Azotobacter salinestris: one gene and its partners. The protein of the gene in region 1 interacts with the protein of each later gene in a pairwise test. Links are inferred from orthologs where the notes say so. Each region holds a gene or a part of one and is shown in the gene's direction. Other genes may lie near its edges.

The links.
Region 2: the proteins of secA (region 1) and secB interact in binary tests that used the Escherichia coli proteins (3 or more experiments, as listed by UniProt). The link is inferred for Azotobacter salinestris from one-to-one orthologs.
Region 3: the proteins of secA (region 1) and ybgC interact in binary tests that used the Escherichia coli proteins (3 or more experiments, as listed by UniProt). The link is inferred for Azotobacter salinestris from one-to-one orthologs.

What each region holds. Positions count from the first base shown.
Region 1 is NZ_CP045302.1:1,491,513-1,495,702, reverse strand. The notes cover bases 230-3,514. They hold secA (preprotein translocase subunit SecA), read left to right. Parts: upstream 230-569; coding sequence 570-3,314; downstream 3,315-3,514. Other genes in these bases: argJ (bifunctional glutamate N-acetyltransferase/amino-acid acetyltransferase ArgJ), read left to right, coding at 3,468-3,514; GCU53_RS07035 (DciA family protein), read right to left, coding at 230-303. In the rest of the region: more of GCU53_RS07035, read right to left, coding at 1-229; more of argJ, read left to right, coding at 3,515-4,190. UniProt on the Escherichia coli protein: Required for protein export, interacts with the SecYEG preprotein conducting channel.
Region 2 is NZ_CP045302.1:2,243,582-2,247,185, reverse strand. The notes cover bases 477-3,175. They hold secB (protein-export chaperone SecB), read left to right. Parts: upstream 477-1,428; coding sequence 1,429-1,923; downstream 1,924-3,175. Other genes in these bases: trmL (tRNA (uridine(34)/cytosine(34)/5-carboxymethylaminomethyluridine(34)-2'-O)-methyltransferase TrmL), read right to left, coding at 1,976-2,437; grxC (glutaredoxin 3), read left to right, coding at 1,148-1,402; GCU53_RS10480 (rhodanese-like domain-containing protein), read left to right, coding at 727-1,140; gpmI (2,3-bisphosphoglycerate-independent phosphoglycerate mutase), read right to left, coding at 477-546. Also shown: more of gpmI, read right to left, coding at 1-476; GCU53_RS10460 (LysR family transcriptional regulator), read right to left, coding at 3,178-3,604. UniProt on the Escherichia coli protein: One of the proteins required for the normal export of some preproteins out of the cell cytoplasm. It is a molecular chaperone that binds to a subset of precursor proteins, maintaining them in a translocation-competent state.
Region 3 is NZ_CP045302.1:4,201,215-4,205,111, forward strand. What follows is about bases 350-3,341. They hold ybgC (tol-pal system-associated acyl-CoA thioesterase), read left to right. Parts: upstream 350-1,619; coding sequence 1,620-2,063; downstream 2,064-3,341. Other genes in these bases: ruvA (Holliday junction branch migration protein RuvA), read left to right, coding at 350-508; ruvB (Holliday junction branch migration DNA helicase RuvB), read left to right, coding at 509-1,567; tolQ (protein TolQ), read left to right, coding at 2,066-2,761; tolR (protein TolR), read left to right, coding at 2,773-3,225; tolA (cell envelope integrity protein TolA), read left to right, coding at 3,225-3,341. Outside these bases: more of ruvA, read left to right, coding at 1-349; more of tolA, read left to right, coding at 3,342-3,897.

The sequences.
Region 1 (4,190 bases):
CTGTACCTTGAAGAGAATCCTGCTCAGTCCCCGGAACGCCTCCAGGGTTAGCAGCTGGCGCTGCAGGCGGCGTTGCTGGTAGCGCAATCGAGTAGCCCACTGGCCATCGGTGACGACCAGCAGCAGGCAGCCTTCACGCCAGGAGGCTACATGGCAATGCCCACGTGCGGCAGGCTGCAGCTGGCTATCCAGCAGATGCTGCAACTGGTCCAGTTGTTGCGCCTGGCTGAGCAGCAACCTGAGTGGCCTGGACTCGCGCAGCAGCGCAGCAGGGGGGCGAGCCGGCAAGGGACGAAAGGTCATGGTGGTTGGCCGGAGAGTGGGGACGTCCATGGTAGCAGAACCCATACTTTCCCAGGTTCGGCCCAAGGCACCGGGTCCGGAGCAGCCCTGCGCCAAGCATGCGGCCTTTGGCACTTTTGGCGCCTGGCCGATCCGACCGCATGATGCCGCTTTTCTTGCCGGGCGGATTTGCGAGTAGAATGCCTTTTTCCCATCGCGGCCGTCTCCGGCTGCCGGGTCGGCCCCGTGCCCGCCCTCCATTCATATGTGAGGAAGAACCTGTCGATATGTTTGCGCCTTTGTTGAGAGTGCTCTTTGGAAGCAAGAACGATCGTGAAGTCAAGCGCATGCGTCGAACCGTGCGGGCGATCAATGCCCTCGAAGAGCAGGTGGTGGCGCTGACGGACGAGCAGTTACGCGCCAGGACCGAGGAGTTCAGAGGCCGTCTCGGCAAGGGGGAGACCCTCGACCAGTTGCTGCCGGAAGCCTTCGCCGTTGCCCGCGAGGCGGGCAAGCGGGTAATGGGCATGCGCCACTTCGACGTGCAACTGATCGGTGCTATGGTCCTGCACGAGGGCAAGATCGCCGAGATGCGTACCGGTGAGGGCAAGACCCTGGTGGCGACCCTGGCCGTCTACCTCAATGCTCTGGCCGGCAAGGGCGTGCACGTGGTGACGGTGAACGACTACCTGGCCCGCCGCGATGCCAATTGGATGCGCCCGCTGTACGAGTTCCTCGGCCTGTCCGTCGGCGTGGTCACCCCCTTCCAGCCGCCGGAGGAGAAGCGTGCCGCTTACGCTGCCGACATCACCTACGGTACCAACAACGAGTTCGGCTTCGACTACTTGCGCGATAACATGGCCTTCAGCCTGGAGGACAAGTTCCAGCGCGAGCTCAACTATGCGGTGATCGACGAGGTCGACTCCATCCTGATCGACGAGGCGCGCACGCCGTTGATCATTTCCGGCCAGGCCGAGGACAGCTCCCAGTTGTACCTGCAGATCAACGCCCTGATTCCGCAGCTGAAGCGCCACGTCGAGGAAGAGGAGGGCGTGGTCACCCAGGAGGGGCATTACACCGTCGACGAGAAGACCCGCCAGATCGAGCTGAACGAACAGGGGCACCAGTTCATCGAGGAGCTGCTGACCCGTGCCGGCCTGTTGCCCGAAGGCGACAACCTCTACTCCGCCCACAACCTGCAGCTGCTGACCCATATCTACGCAGCGCTGCGCGCGCATGTCCTGTTCCATCGTAACGTCGAATACATCGTGCAGGGCAACCAGGTGTTGCTGATCGACGAACATACTGGACGGACCATGCCCGGCCGCCGCCTCTCCGAAGGCCTGCACCAGGCGATCGAAGCCAAGGAAGGGCTGCCGATCCAGGCGGAGAGCCAGACTCTGGCCTCGACCACCTTCCAGAATTACTTCCGTCTCTACCACAAGCTGGCCGGCATGACCGGTACAGCCGATACCGAGGCCTTCGAGTTCCGCCAGATCTACGGTCTCGACGTGGTGGTGATCCCGACTCACCGGCCGATCGCGCGCAAGGACTTCAACGATCTGGTCTATCTGACCCAGGAGGAGAAGTACGCGGCGATCATCACCGATATCAAGGACTGCCAGGCCCAGGGGCGTCCGGCTCTGGTGGGTACTGCCTCGATCGAGAGTTCCGAATACGTCTCCCAGTTGCTCAAGAAGGAAGGCATCGCGCATCAGGTGCTCAACGCCAAGTACCATGAGAAGGAGGCCGAGATCATCGCCCAGGCAGGTCGGCCCGGTGCGGTGACCATCGCCACCAACATGGCGGGTCGGGGTACCGATATTCTTCTCGGGGGCAACTGGGAGGTCGAGATCGCCGCGCTCGAGAATCCCACCGAAGAGCAGATCGCACAGATCAAGGCCGACTGGCAGAAGCGCCACCAGCAGGTAATCGAGGCCGGTGGCCTGCACGTCATTGCCTCGGAGCGCCACGAATCCCGGCGTATCGACAACCAGCTGCGCGGCCGGGCAGGCCGTCAGGGCGACCCGGGCTCCAGCCGCTTCTACCTGTCCCTGGAAGACAACCTGATGCGCATCTTCGCCTCCGACCGGGTGAAGAACTTCATGAAGGCGCTCGGCATGCAGGCCGGCGAGGCCATCGAGCATCGCATGGTGACCAATGCCATCGAGAAAGCCCAGCGCAAGGTCGAGGGCCGCAACTTCGACATGCGCAAGCAACTGCTCGAATTCGACGATGTGGCCAACGAGCAGCGCAAGGTGATCTATCACATGCGCAACAGCCTCCTCGAGTCCGAGGATATCGGCGAAACCATCGCCGAATTCCGCCGGGAAGTGCTGAGCACGGCCATCGACCAGCATATCCCGCCGCAGTCGCTGCCCGAGCAATGGGACATCGCCGGCCTGGAGGCCACCCTGCAGAGCGATTTCGGCGTGCATCTGCCGTTGCAGCAATGGCTCGACGAGGATGACAGGCTGCACGAGGAGGCGCTGCGCGAGCGCATCCTCGAGGCGCTGCAGGCAGCCTATCGGGAGAAGGAGGAGGTTGCCGGCGCCGAGGCCCTGAGGACCTTCGAGAAACAGATCCTGCTGCGTGTGCTGGACGACCTGTGGAAGGACCACCTGTCGACCATGGATCATCTGCGCCACGGCATCCACCTGCGCGGCTACGCCCAGAAGAACCCCAAGCAGGAATACAAGCGCGAATCCTTCGAGCTGTTCCAGACCCTGCTCGAGTCGATCAAGCGCGATGCCATCCGCGTGCTCTCCCATGTACAGGTTCGCCGCGAGGATCCGGCCGAAGAGGAGGAGCGCCTGCGCCGCGAGGCCGAGGCCCTGGCCCGGCGCATGCAGTTCCAGCATGCTGCAGCCTCGGCCCTGGCGCCGCAGACGGAGGGGGATGACCTAGAGGTCGTCGAGGCGCCCCAGCCGGGTGTCGTCCCGGCACGTCCGGAGCAGAAGATCGGACGCAACGAGCCTTGTCCCTGCGGGTCCGGCAAGAAGTACAAGCACTGTCACGGGCAGCTCAACTAGAGTTGTCAGGCTGCGTTTCGGCGCAGCAGGTTCGGAATGCGCACGCACGCATTCGCAACGCCGCGACCGGGCAGACTGGCCGCGGCGTTTTTCCGCCCGTTTTCCGTACCCCCGGTACGCTCACTCAACAGAACCCATACGAAGGAGCCCTTCATGGCTGTCGGTCTTGGCCCTCTGCCCACCCTGCACCCGGTCCCCGGTTTCGAACTCGGCATCGCCTCCGCCGGCATCAAGCGCCCCGGGCGCAAGGATGTGGTGGTGATGCGCTGTGCCGAAGGCGCCACGGTCGCCGGGGTGTTCACCCTCAATGCTTTCTGCGCGGCTCCGGTGATCCTCGCCAAGCGGCGCGTGCAGGGCGCTGTACGCTACCTGCTGACCAATACCGGCAACGCCAATGCCGGCACCGGCGAGCCGGGTCTTCAGGCCGCCGCCCGTACCTGTGCCCGCCTGGCCGAGCTGGCCGGGGTCGATGAGGGCGCCGTGCTGCCGTTCTCCACGGGGGTGATTGGCGAGCCCCTGCCGGTGGAAAAGATCGAGGCTGCCCTGCCGGCCGCCCTGGCCGATCTCAAGGTCGACAACTGGGCGGTCGCTGCCGAAGGCATCATGACCACCGATACCCTGCCCAAGGGCGCCAGCCGGCAGTTCGTGCATGACGGAGTGACCGTCACCGTTACCGGCATTTCCAAGGGTGCCGGGATGATTCGGCCCAACATGGCCACCATGCTCGGCTACATCGCCACCGATGCCAAGGTGGCCCAGCCGCTGTTGCAGGATCTGCTGCGCGATGCGACGAACAAGTCCTTCAACCGCATCACCATCGACGGTGACACCTCCACCAACGACTGCTGCATGCTGGTCGCTACCGGTCAGGCGACG
Region 2 (3,604 bases), 750 kb from region 1 along the record:
GGCGATGCGGCCCTTGCCGAGGCGCGCGAAGGTGGCGTCGAGCGCCTCGATGGGCGCCTGGGCGCTCTTCGGCGGGGTGTCGCGGCCGTCGAGGAAGGCGTGCAGGTAGATCTTCTCGGCACCGCGCCGCACAGCCAGCTCGGCCATGGCGGCGATGTGGTCCTGGTGGCTGTGCACGCCGCCCTCGGAGAGCAGGCCGAGGATGTGCACCGCCTTGCCGGCGGCGACTGCCTGATCGACGGCGGCGCAGATCGCCGGGTTTTCGAAGAACTCGCCGTCCTGGATGGCCTTGGTCACCCGGGTGAGATCCTGGTAGAGCACGCGTCCGGCGCCGAGGTTCATGTGGCCGACCTCGGAGTTGCCCATCTGGCCGTCGGGCAGGCCGACGTCCATGCCGGAGGCGGAGATCAGGCCATGCGGGCGGGTGGCGAGCAGGCGGTCGTAGACCGGGGTGCGGGCGGCGTGGATGGCGTTGTGGGCGGGGCTGTCACTGTGACCGAAGCCGTCGAGGATGATGAGTACCAGCGGTTTGGGGGTGGCAGTCATGGTTCCGACTCTGATGATGCGGTGATATGGGCGCCCGGCAGCTCGTGGCGAGCAAGGGGCGACAGTCTACTGCTTCGCGGGGCGCAGCGTCATTGCCATTGACTGCCGCCGCGCTGGCGGGTTCAGCCGGCCTGGGGGGCTGTGTATACTGCCGGGATTTTACCGCTCTGGAACTTCCCGATGGTCCCCAAGCTGATCGAATTCGCTTCCAACCACTACATCCTCGTCGGCCTCCTGGTCGTCCTGCTGGTCCTGCTGCTGGTGACCGAGCTGCGTCGCGGTGGTCGTAGCCTCAGCAGCGGCGAGTTGACCTCGATGGTCAACGGGGGCCAGGGCCTGGTGCTGGATGTGCGTGCCCACAAGGAGTTCTCCGGCGGGCACATTGTCGATGCCCTCAATATCCCCTACGACAAGCTGGCCAGCCGCATGGCCGAATTGGAAAAGTTCCGGGCCAAGACCCTCATCGTGGTCGATGCCATGGGCCAGCACGCCGGAGTCGCCTGTCGCGACCTGCAGAAGGCCGGCTTCAACGCGGCCCGGCTGGCCGGCGGCATGAGCACCTGGCGTGGGGACAACCTGCCCGTGGTCAAGTGAGGGAGCCATGCCGAAAGTCGTCATCTACACCAGCACCTGGTGCCCCTACTGCATTCGGGCCAAGCAACTGCTGGACAGGAAAGGCGTCGCCTACCAGGAGATCGGCGTCGACGGCAGACCGGAGCTGCGCGCAGAGATGACCCGCAAGGCCGGACGCACCTCGGTTCCGCAAATCTGGATCGGCGATACCCATGTGGGTGGATGTGACGATCTCCATGCCCTGGAGCGCGCGGGCCGCCTGGACGCGCTGCTCGAGGATTGAATCCGCAAATCGAACAAGGCTCTGCCATGACTGAACAAGCTAGCAACGGCGCCGCACAACAAGACGGCCAGAACGCCCAATTCTCCCTGCAGCGTATCTATGTGCGCGACCTTTCCTTCGAGGCCCCGAAGGCCCCGGAGATCTTCCGCCAGGACTGGAAGCCCAGCGTCCAGCTGGATCTGAACACCAAGCAGAAGGCGCTGACCGGCGGTGACTTCTACGAGGTGGTGCTGACCCTCTCGGTCACCGTGAAGACCGGCGAGGAGGTGGCCTTCATCGCCGAGGTGCAGCAGGCCGGCATCTTCCTGATCAAGGGCCTGGATGCCGAGGCGATGGGCCACACCCTGGGCGCCTTCTGCCCGAGCCTGCTCTTCCCCTATGCCCGCGAGGCGCTGGACAACCTGGTCGTACGCGGCTCCTTCCCGGCCCTGATGCTGGCACCGGTGAACTTCGACGTGCTCTATGCCCAGGAGCTGGCGCGGATGCAGGCCGAGGGCCAGGCATCGGGCACGGTGCAGTAAGGCTGCAGCCCTGCCGAGAGAAGCGCCCTGCGGGGCGCTTTTTCGTTTCCGCTCAGTCCATCGCGAAATCGAGCTGACGCCAGGCCTCGTAGACCGCCACCGCCACCGTGTTCGACAGGTTCAGGCTGCGGCAGTCGGGGCGCATCGGCAGGCGCAGGCGCTGCTCCGGCGGCAGGCTTTCACGGATTTCCTGCGGCAGGCCGCGGCTTTCCGGGCCGAACAGGAAGGCGTCGCCGCGCCGGTAGCTCACGCGGTGATAGGGCTGCGATCCCTTGGTAGTGAAGGCGAACAGGCGTGGCCGGCCGAGGCTCTCCAGGCAGGCGGACAGGTCGGTGTGGCGTTTAAGGGTGGCGTATTCGTGATAGTCCAGACCGGCGCGGCGCAGGCGCTTGTCGTCCAGTTCGAAGCCCAGCGGGTCGATCAGGTGCAGGCTGCAGCCGGTGTTGGCACAGAGCCTGATGATGTTGCCGGTATTCGGCGGGATTTCCGGTTGAAAGAGGATGACGTGAAACATGCACAGCTCCAGGCGGGGAGGCGGCATTCTACCCTGTCGCTGCACCCCTGCCGCCTCCGGTGCACCGTCCTTGCCCACGGGCTGTGCATGCTGCGACAGGGCTTGGCAGTGGCGACGCTGCCGGAGGATGGGCCCGGATGGTCAAGCCAGGCGCCCGCTGGGCCGGCTGGAGGCATAAAAGAGGGGAGCTCCCGGCCTGCCTGTACCGGGGTCCCCAAAACCCTTTGCCAGAAGATCTGCATCATGTGTGCCAAGGGTTGCAGGCATGGTCTCGGGGGGGGGCAGGCGGGGCAGCCCGGGGGGACATGTAGGTAAAGGCTTACATGGTGCGATGGTGATCGCCACTGTTTCTCCAGTGGGGGGATGCCTACTCTATTGCTCAAGGACGTCGCGCAGGAAGCGCATCGAAAAACATGGAAGGCGTCGCAATTTCCGCCAGGATGGCGGGTGATAGGGAAGTCGCGCAGGAGGCGCATCGACCGGCAGGGATGTGGTCGAGAATTCACCGGGAGGGTGATGTCGCAGGGATGGTTGGCGCAGGATGCGAACTCAGGGACGATCGCCAGGATGGCCTTGTTCAGGGACGATGTGCGCAGGATGCGCCGCATGCTAGGGATGGTTCAGGGATGATCGAGGAAGTCCTGCCAGGATGGCGGAGAGAGTCACGGACGTCAGAATCAGTCTGCAAGGCCCCGCTTTGGCGGGGTTTTCTTTTTTGTGCCCCCGGGGCGCACCCGCACTCAGCCGTGGGCCTGGTGAAGGCCGGGCATTCCTTCCAGCAGCGAGCGCAGCAGATCCACCATGCCCTGCTGGCGCTGTGCATCGCGATAGACCAGTCCCACCTTCAGCGGTATGCGCGGTTCGCTGAGCGGCTTCCACAGCAGGTCCGGATGGCTGTGCAGCGACCGCGAGCAGCCCGGCAGCACCGTGGCCAGGGTCGTGTGCGGCAGGCTGTCGAGGATGCTGTTCATGTGGTTCAGCTCGGCCTGTACCTGCGGGCGCCGGCCGAGCAGGCTGAGTTGTTCCTGCCAGATCTGCCGTACGCGGAACTCTTCGCCGAGCAGCAACATCGGCAACTCCGCCGCCTGGGCCACGGAAACCTTCTTGAACTCCTTGAGCGGATGCTTTTCCGGAATCACCAGCTGCAACTCGTCCTCGTATAGCGGC
Region 3 (3,897 bases), 2.7 Mb from region 1 along the record:
CGCCCTCTATCGCCTGCCGTCGCTGAACGAGCCGGTCACCCTGCACACCCACCTGGTGGTGCGCGAAGATGCCCATCTGCTCTACGGCTTCTGCGAGAAGCGCGAGCGCGAGCTGTTCCGCGAGCTGATCCGCCTCAATGGCATCGGCCCCAAGCTGGCGCTGGCGCTGATGTCCGGCCTGGAGGTGGACGAGTTGGTGCGTTGCGTGCAGGCTGGCGATATCAAGGCGCTGACCCGGGTGCCCGGCGTGGGCAAGAAGACCGCCGAACGCCTGCTGGTCGAGCTCAAGGATCGCTTCAAGGCCTGGGAAGAGTTGCCGGCTATCGCTCCGCTGGTGCTGGAGCCTGATCCCGGTGTCGCCGTCACGAGTGCGGAAAGCGATGCGCTGAGCGCGCTGGTCGCTCTCGGCTTCAAGCCGCAGGAGGCCAGTCGTGCGGTCGCCGCCGTGCAGGAGGAAGGTTTGAGCAGCGAGGAACTGATCCGCCGGGCGTTGCGGGGAATGGCCTAAATGATCGAAGCCGATCGTCTGATCACCGCGACCAGCCGCGACCGCGAGGAGCAGCAGGACCGGGCCATCCGTCCGCTGAAGCTGGCCGACTACATCGGCCAGCCGGTGGTGCGCGAGCAGATGGAGCTGTTCATCCAGGCGGCCAGAGGCCGTCGCGAGGCCCTCGACCATACCCTGATCTTCGGCCCGCCGGGGCTGGGCAAGACCACCCTGGCCAACATCATCGCCCAGGAGATGGGGGTGTCGCTGAAGAGCACCTCGGGGCCGGTGCTGGAGCGGCCCGGCGATCTCGCCGCGCTGCTGACCAATCTCGAATCGGGCGATGTGCTGTTCGTCGACGAGATCCACCGCCTCTCACCCGTGGTCGAGGAGGTGCTCTACCCGGCCATGGAGGATTTCCAGCTCGACATCATGATCGGCGAGGGGCCGGCCGCGCGCTCGATCAAGCTCGACCTGCCGCCGTTCACCCTGGTCGGCGCCACCACCCGTGCCGGCATGCTGACCAATCCGCTGCGCGACCGCTTCGGCATCGTGCAGCGCCTGGAGTTCTATTCCGTGGCTGACCTATCGACCATCGTCAGCCGTTCCGCCGGGATTCTCGGCCTGCCGATCGAAGCCGAGGGCGCCTTCGAGATCGCCCGTCGCGCCCGCGGCACGCCGCGCATCGCCAATCGCCTGCTGCGCCGGGTGCGGGACTTCGCCCAGGTGCGCGGAGAGGGGCGGATCACCCGGCAGATCGCCGATCTGGCGCTGAATCTGCTGGATGTCGATGAGCGCGGCTTCGATCATCAAGATCGGCGCCTGTTGCTTACCCTGATCGAGAAGTTCGATGGCGGTCCGGTCGGCGTGGACAGCCTGGCGGCAGCGATCAGCGAGGAGCGGCATACCATCGAGGACGTCCTCGAACCCTACCTCATCCAGCAGGGCTACATGATGCGTACTCCGCGCGGGCGGGTCGTCACGCGCCATGCCTATCTGCATTTTGGCCTGAGCCTGCCTGCCCGGATGGCGACCATGACGGTCGATCCGCTCGCCGGCGAATCGGCTGGCGAGGGGTGAAGGGAAATTGTTTTTCCGTCCGATTGGCAACCTTGAGGGCTGGCACTAGAGTATGCGCGCGCAAAGCGGAGTACTGCCGTTCATCCATCGCTGTCGGGTGTACTACGAAGACACCGACGCCGGCGGCATCGTCTACTACGTCAATTACCTCAAATTCATGGAGCGGGCCCGCACCGAGCGGCTGCGTGCGCTGGGCTTCGTCCAGTCCCGGCTGGCGGAGGACGGCCTGCTGTTCGTCGTGCACTCCAGCGAGGCGCGCTATTTCGCGCCGGCACGCCTGGACGACGAACTGCTGGTGAGTGCCGAGATATGCGAGCTGAATCGCGTCAGTCTGCACTTCCATCAGCAGATACGACGTGCCGCGGATGACGCACTGCTCTGCGAGGGGCGGGTTCTGGTGGCCTGTGTGCGCGTCGATAGTTTGAAGCCCCGGGCCATTCCCGGGGCGCTGCGGGCCGCCCTGGCGGGCCCGGATCCATCTTCAGCAGGAGACTAAGCGTGGAAGCCAACGCCGTTGACCATATGTCCATGTGGAGCCTGATCAGCAACGCCAGTCTGGTGGTGCAGCTGGTCATGCTCACCCTGGTGGCCGCCTCGGTCACCTCCTGGGTCATGATTTTCCAGCGCGGCAACATGCTGCGCACCGCCAGGAAATCCCTGGATAGCTTCGAGGAGCGCTTCTGGTCGGGCATCGACCTGGCCAAGCTCTACCGCCAGGCGGGCAGCGAGCCCGATCCGGATTCCGGTCTGGAGCGGATCTTCCGTGCCGGCTTCAAGGAGTTCTCCCGCCTCTGCCAGCAGCCGGGAGTCGTGCCGGATGCAGTCATGGAAGGGGTTTCCCGCTCCATGCGGGTGGCGATTTCCCGCGAGGAGGAAAAGCTCGAGCAGAGCCTGCCGTTCCTCGCCACCGTGGGCTCCACCAGTCCCTATATCGGCCTGTTCGGCACCGTGTGGGGGATCATGAACTCCTTCCGCGGCCTCGCCCAGGTGCAGCAGGCGACGCTCTCCACCGTGGCACCGGGGATCGCCGAGGCGCTGATCGCCACCGCCATCGGTCTGTTCGCCGCGATTCCAGCGGTGATCGCCTACAACCGCTTTTCCGCGCGGGGCGAGACGTTGATCGCCCGCTACTACACCTTCGCCGACGAGTTCCAGGCAATCCTGCATCGCAAGGTGCACACTTCGGACGAATGAGGCACTAGCTGATGGCGAGAATTCGCAACAGGCGCAAGCCGGTCGCCGAGATGAACGTGGTGCCCTATATCGATGTGATGCTGGTGCTGCTGGTGATCTTCATGGTGACCGCACCCATGCTCAATCAGGGCGTCAAGGTCGACCTACCCAAGGTGTCCAGCGAGGTGCTGCCGCAGGACAACAATGCGCAGGTACTGACCATCTCCATCAAGGCCGACAAAAGCTACTACTGGAATATGGGCAGCGAGGTGGACACCGAGACCGTTCAGGATACTGCCCTGAAGCTGGACGAGTTGGTCGGCGCGGTGAGCAAGATCATCGCCCAGACCCGCAGCCAGGGTAAGCAGGTGCAGGTCTTCGTGCGCGGTGACAAGTCCGTCGACTACGGGGCGGTCATGGCCCTGATGGGGGGCCTGCAAGGGGCCAACGTAGGCAATGTCGGGCTGATTACCGAGGCTCCCTGATGCAACGGCGCGAGCGCTCCTCTTCGGAAAGCTATTTCTGGCCGATCGTACTGGCGGTCGGTCTGCACCTTCTCGTCTTCGCCATGCTGTTCGTCAGCTTTTCCATGGCGCCGGAATTGCCGCCGGCCAGACCGATCGTTCAGGCCACGCTCTATCAGATGAAGTCGCAGAGCCAGGCAACGACCCAGACCAACCAGAAAATCGCCGGAGAGGCGAAGAAGACTGCTGCTCGCCAATATGAGGTCGAGCAGATGGAGCAGAAGAAGAACGAGCAGCAGCTGGCCATGGCCAGGGCGGCGGAACAAAGGAAAGACGAAGAGGCTCGAAGGGCGGAAGCGGCAAGACAGGCAGCTGCCGAAGCTGCCAAGCAGAAGGCCGCGGAGGAGGCGAAGAAGCAGGCCGCCGCCGAAGTTGCCAAGCAAAAGGCCGCGGAAGAAGCGAAGAAGCAGGCGGCCGCCGAAGCTGCCAAGCAAAAGGCCGCGGAGGAAGCGAAGAAGCAGGCGGCCGCCGAAGCTGCCAAGCAAAAGGCGGCGGAGGAAGCGAAGAAGCAGGCCGCTGCCGAAGCTGCCAAGCAAAAGGCGGCGGAGGAGGCGAAGAAGCAGGCCACTGCCGAAGCTGCCAAGCAAAAGGCCGCGGAAGAGGCGAAGAAGCAGGCGGCCGCCGAAGCTGCCA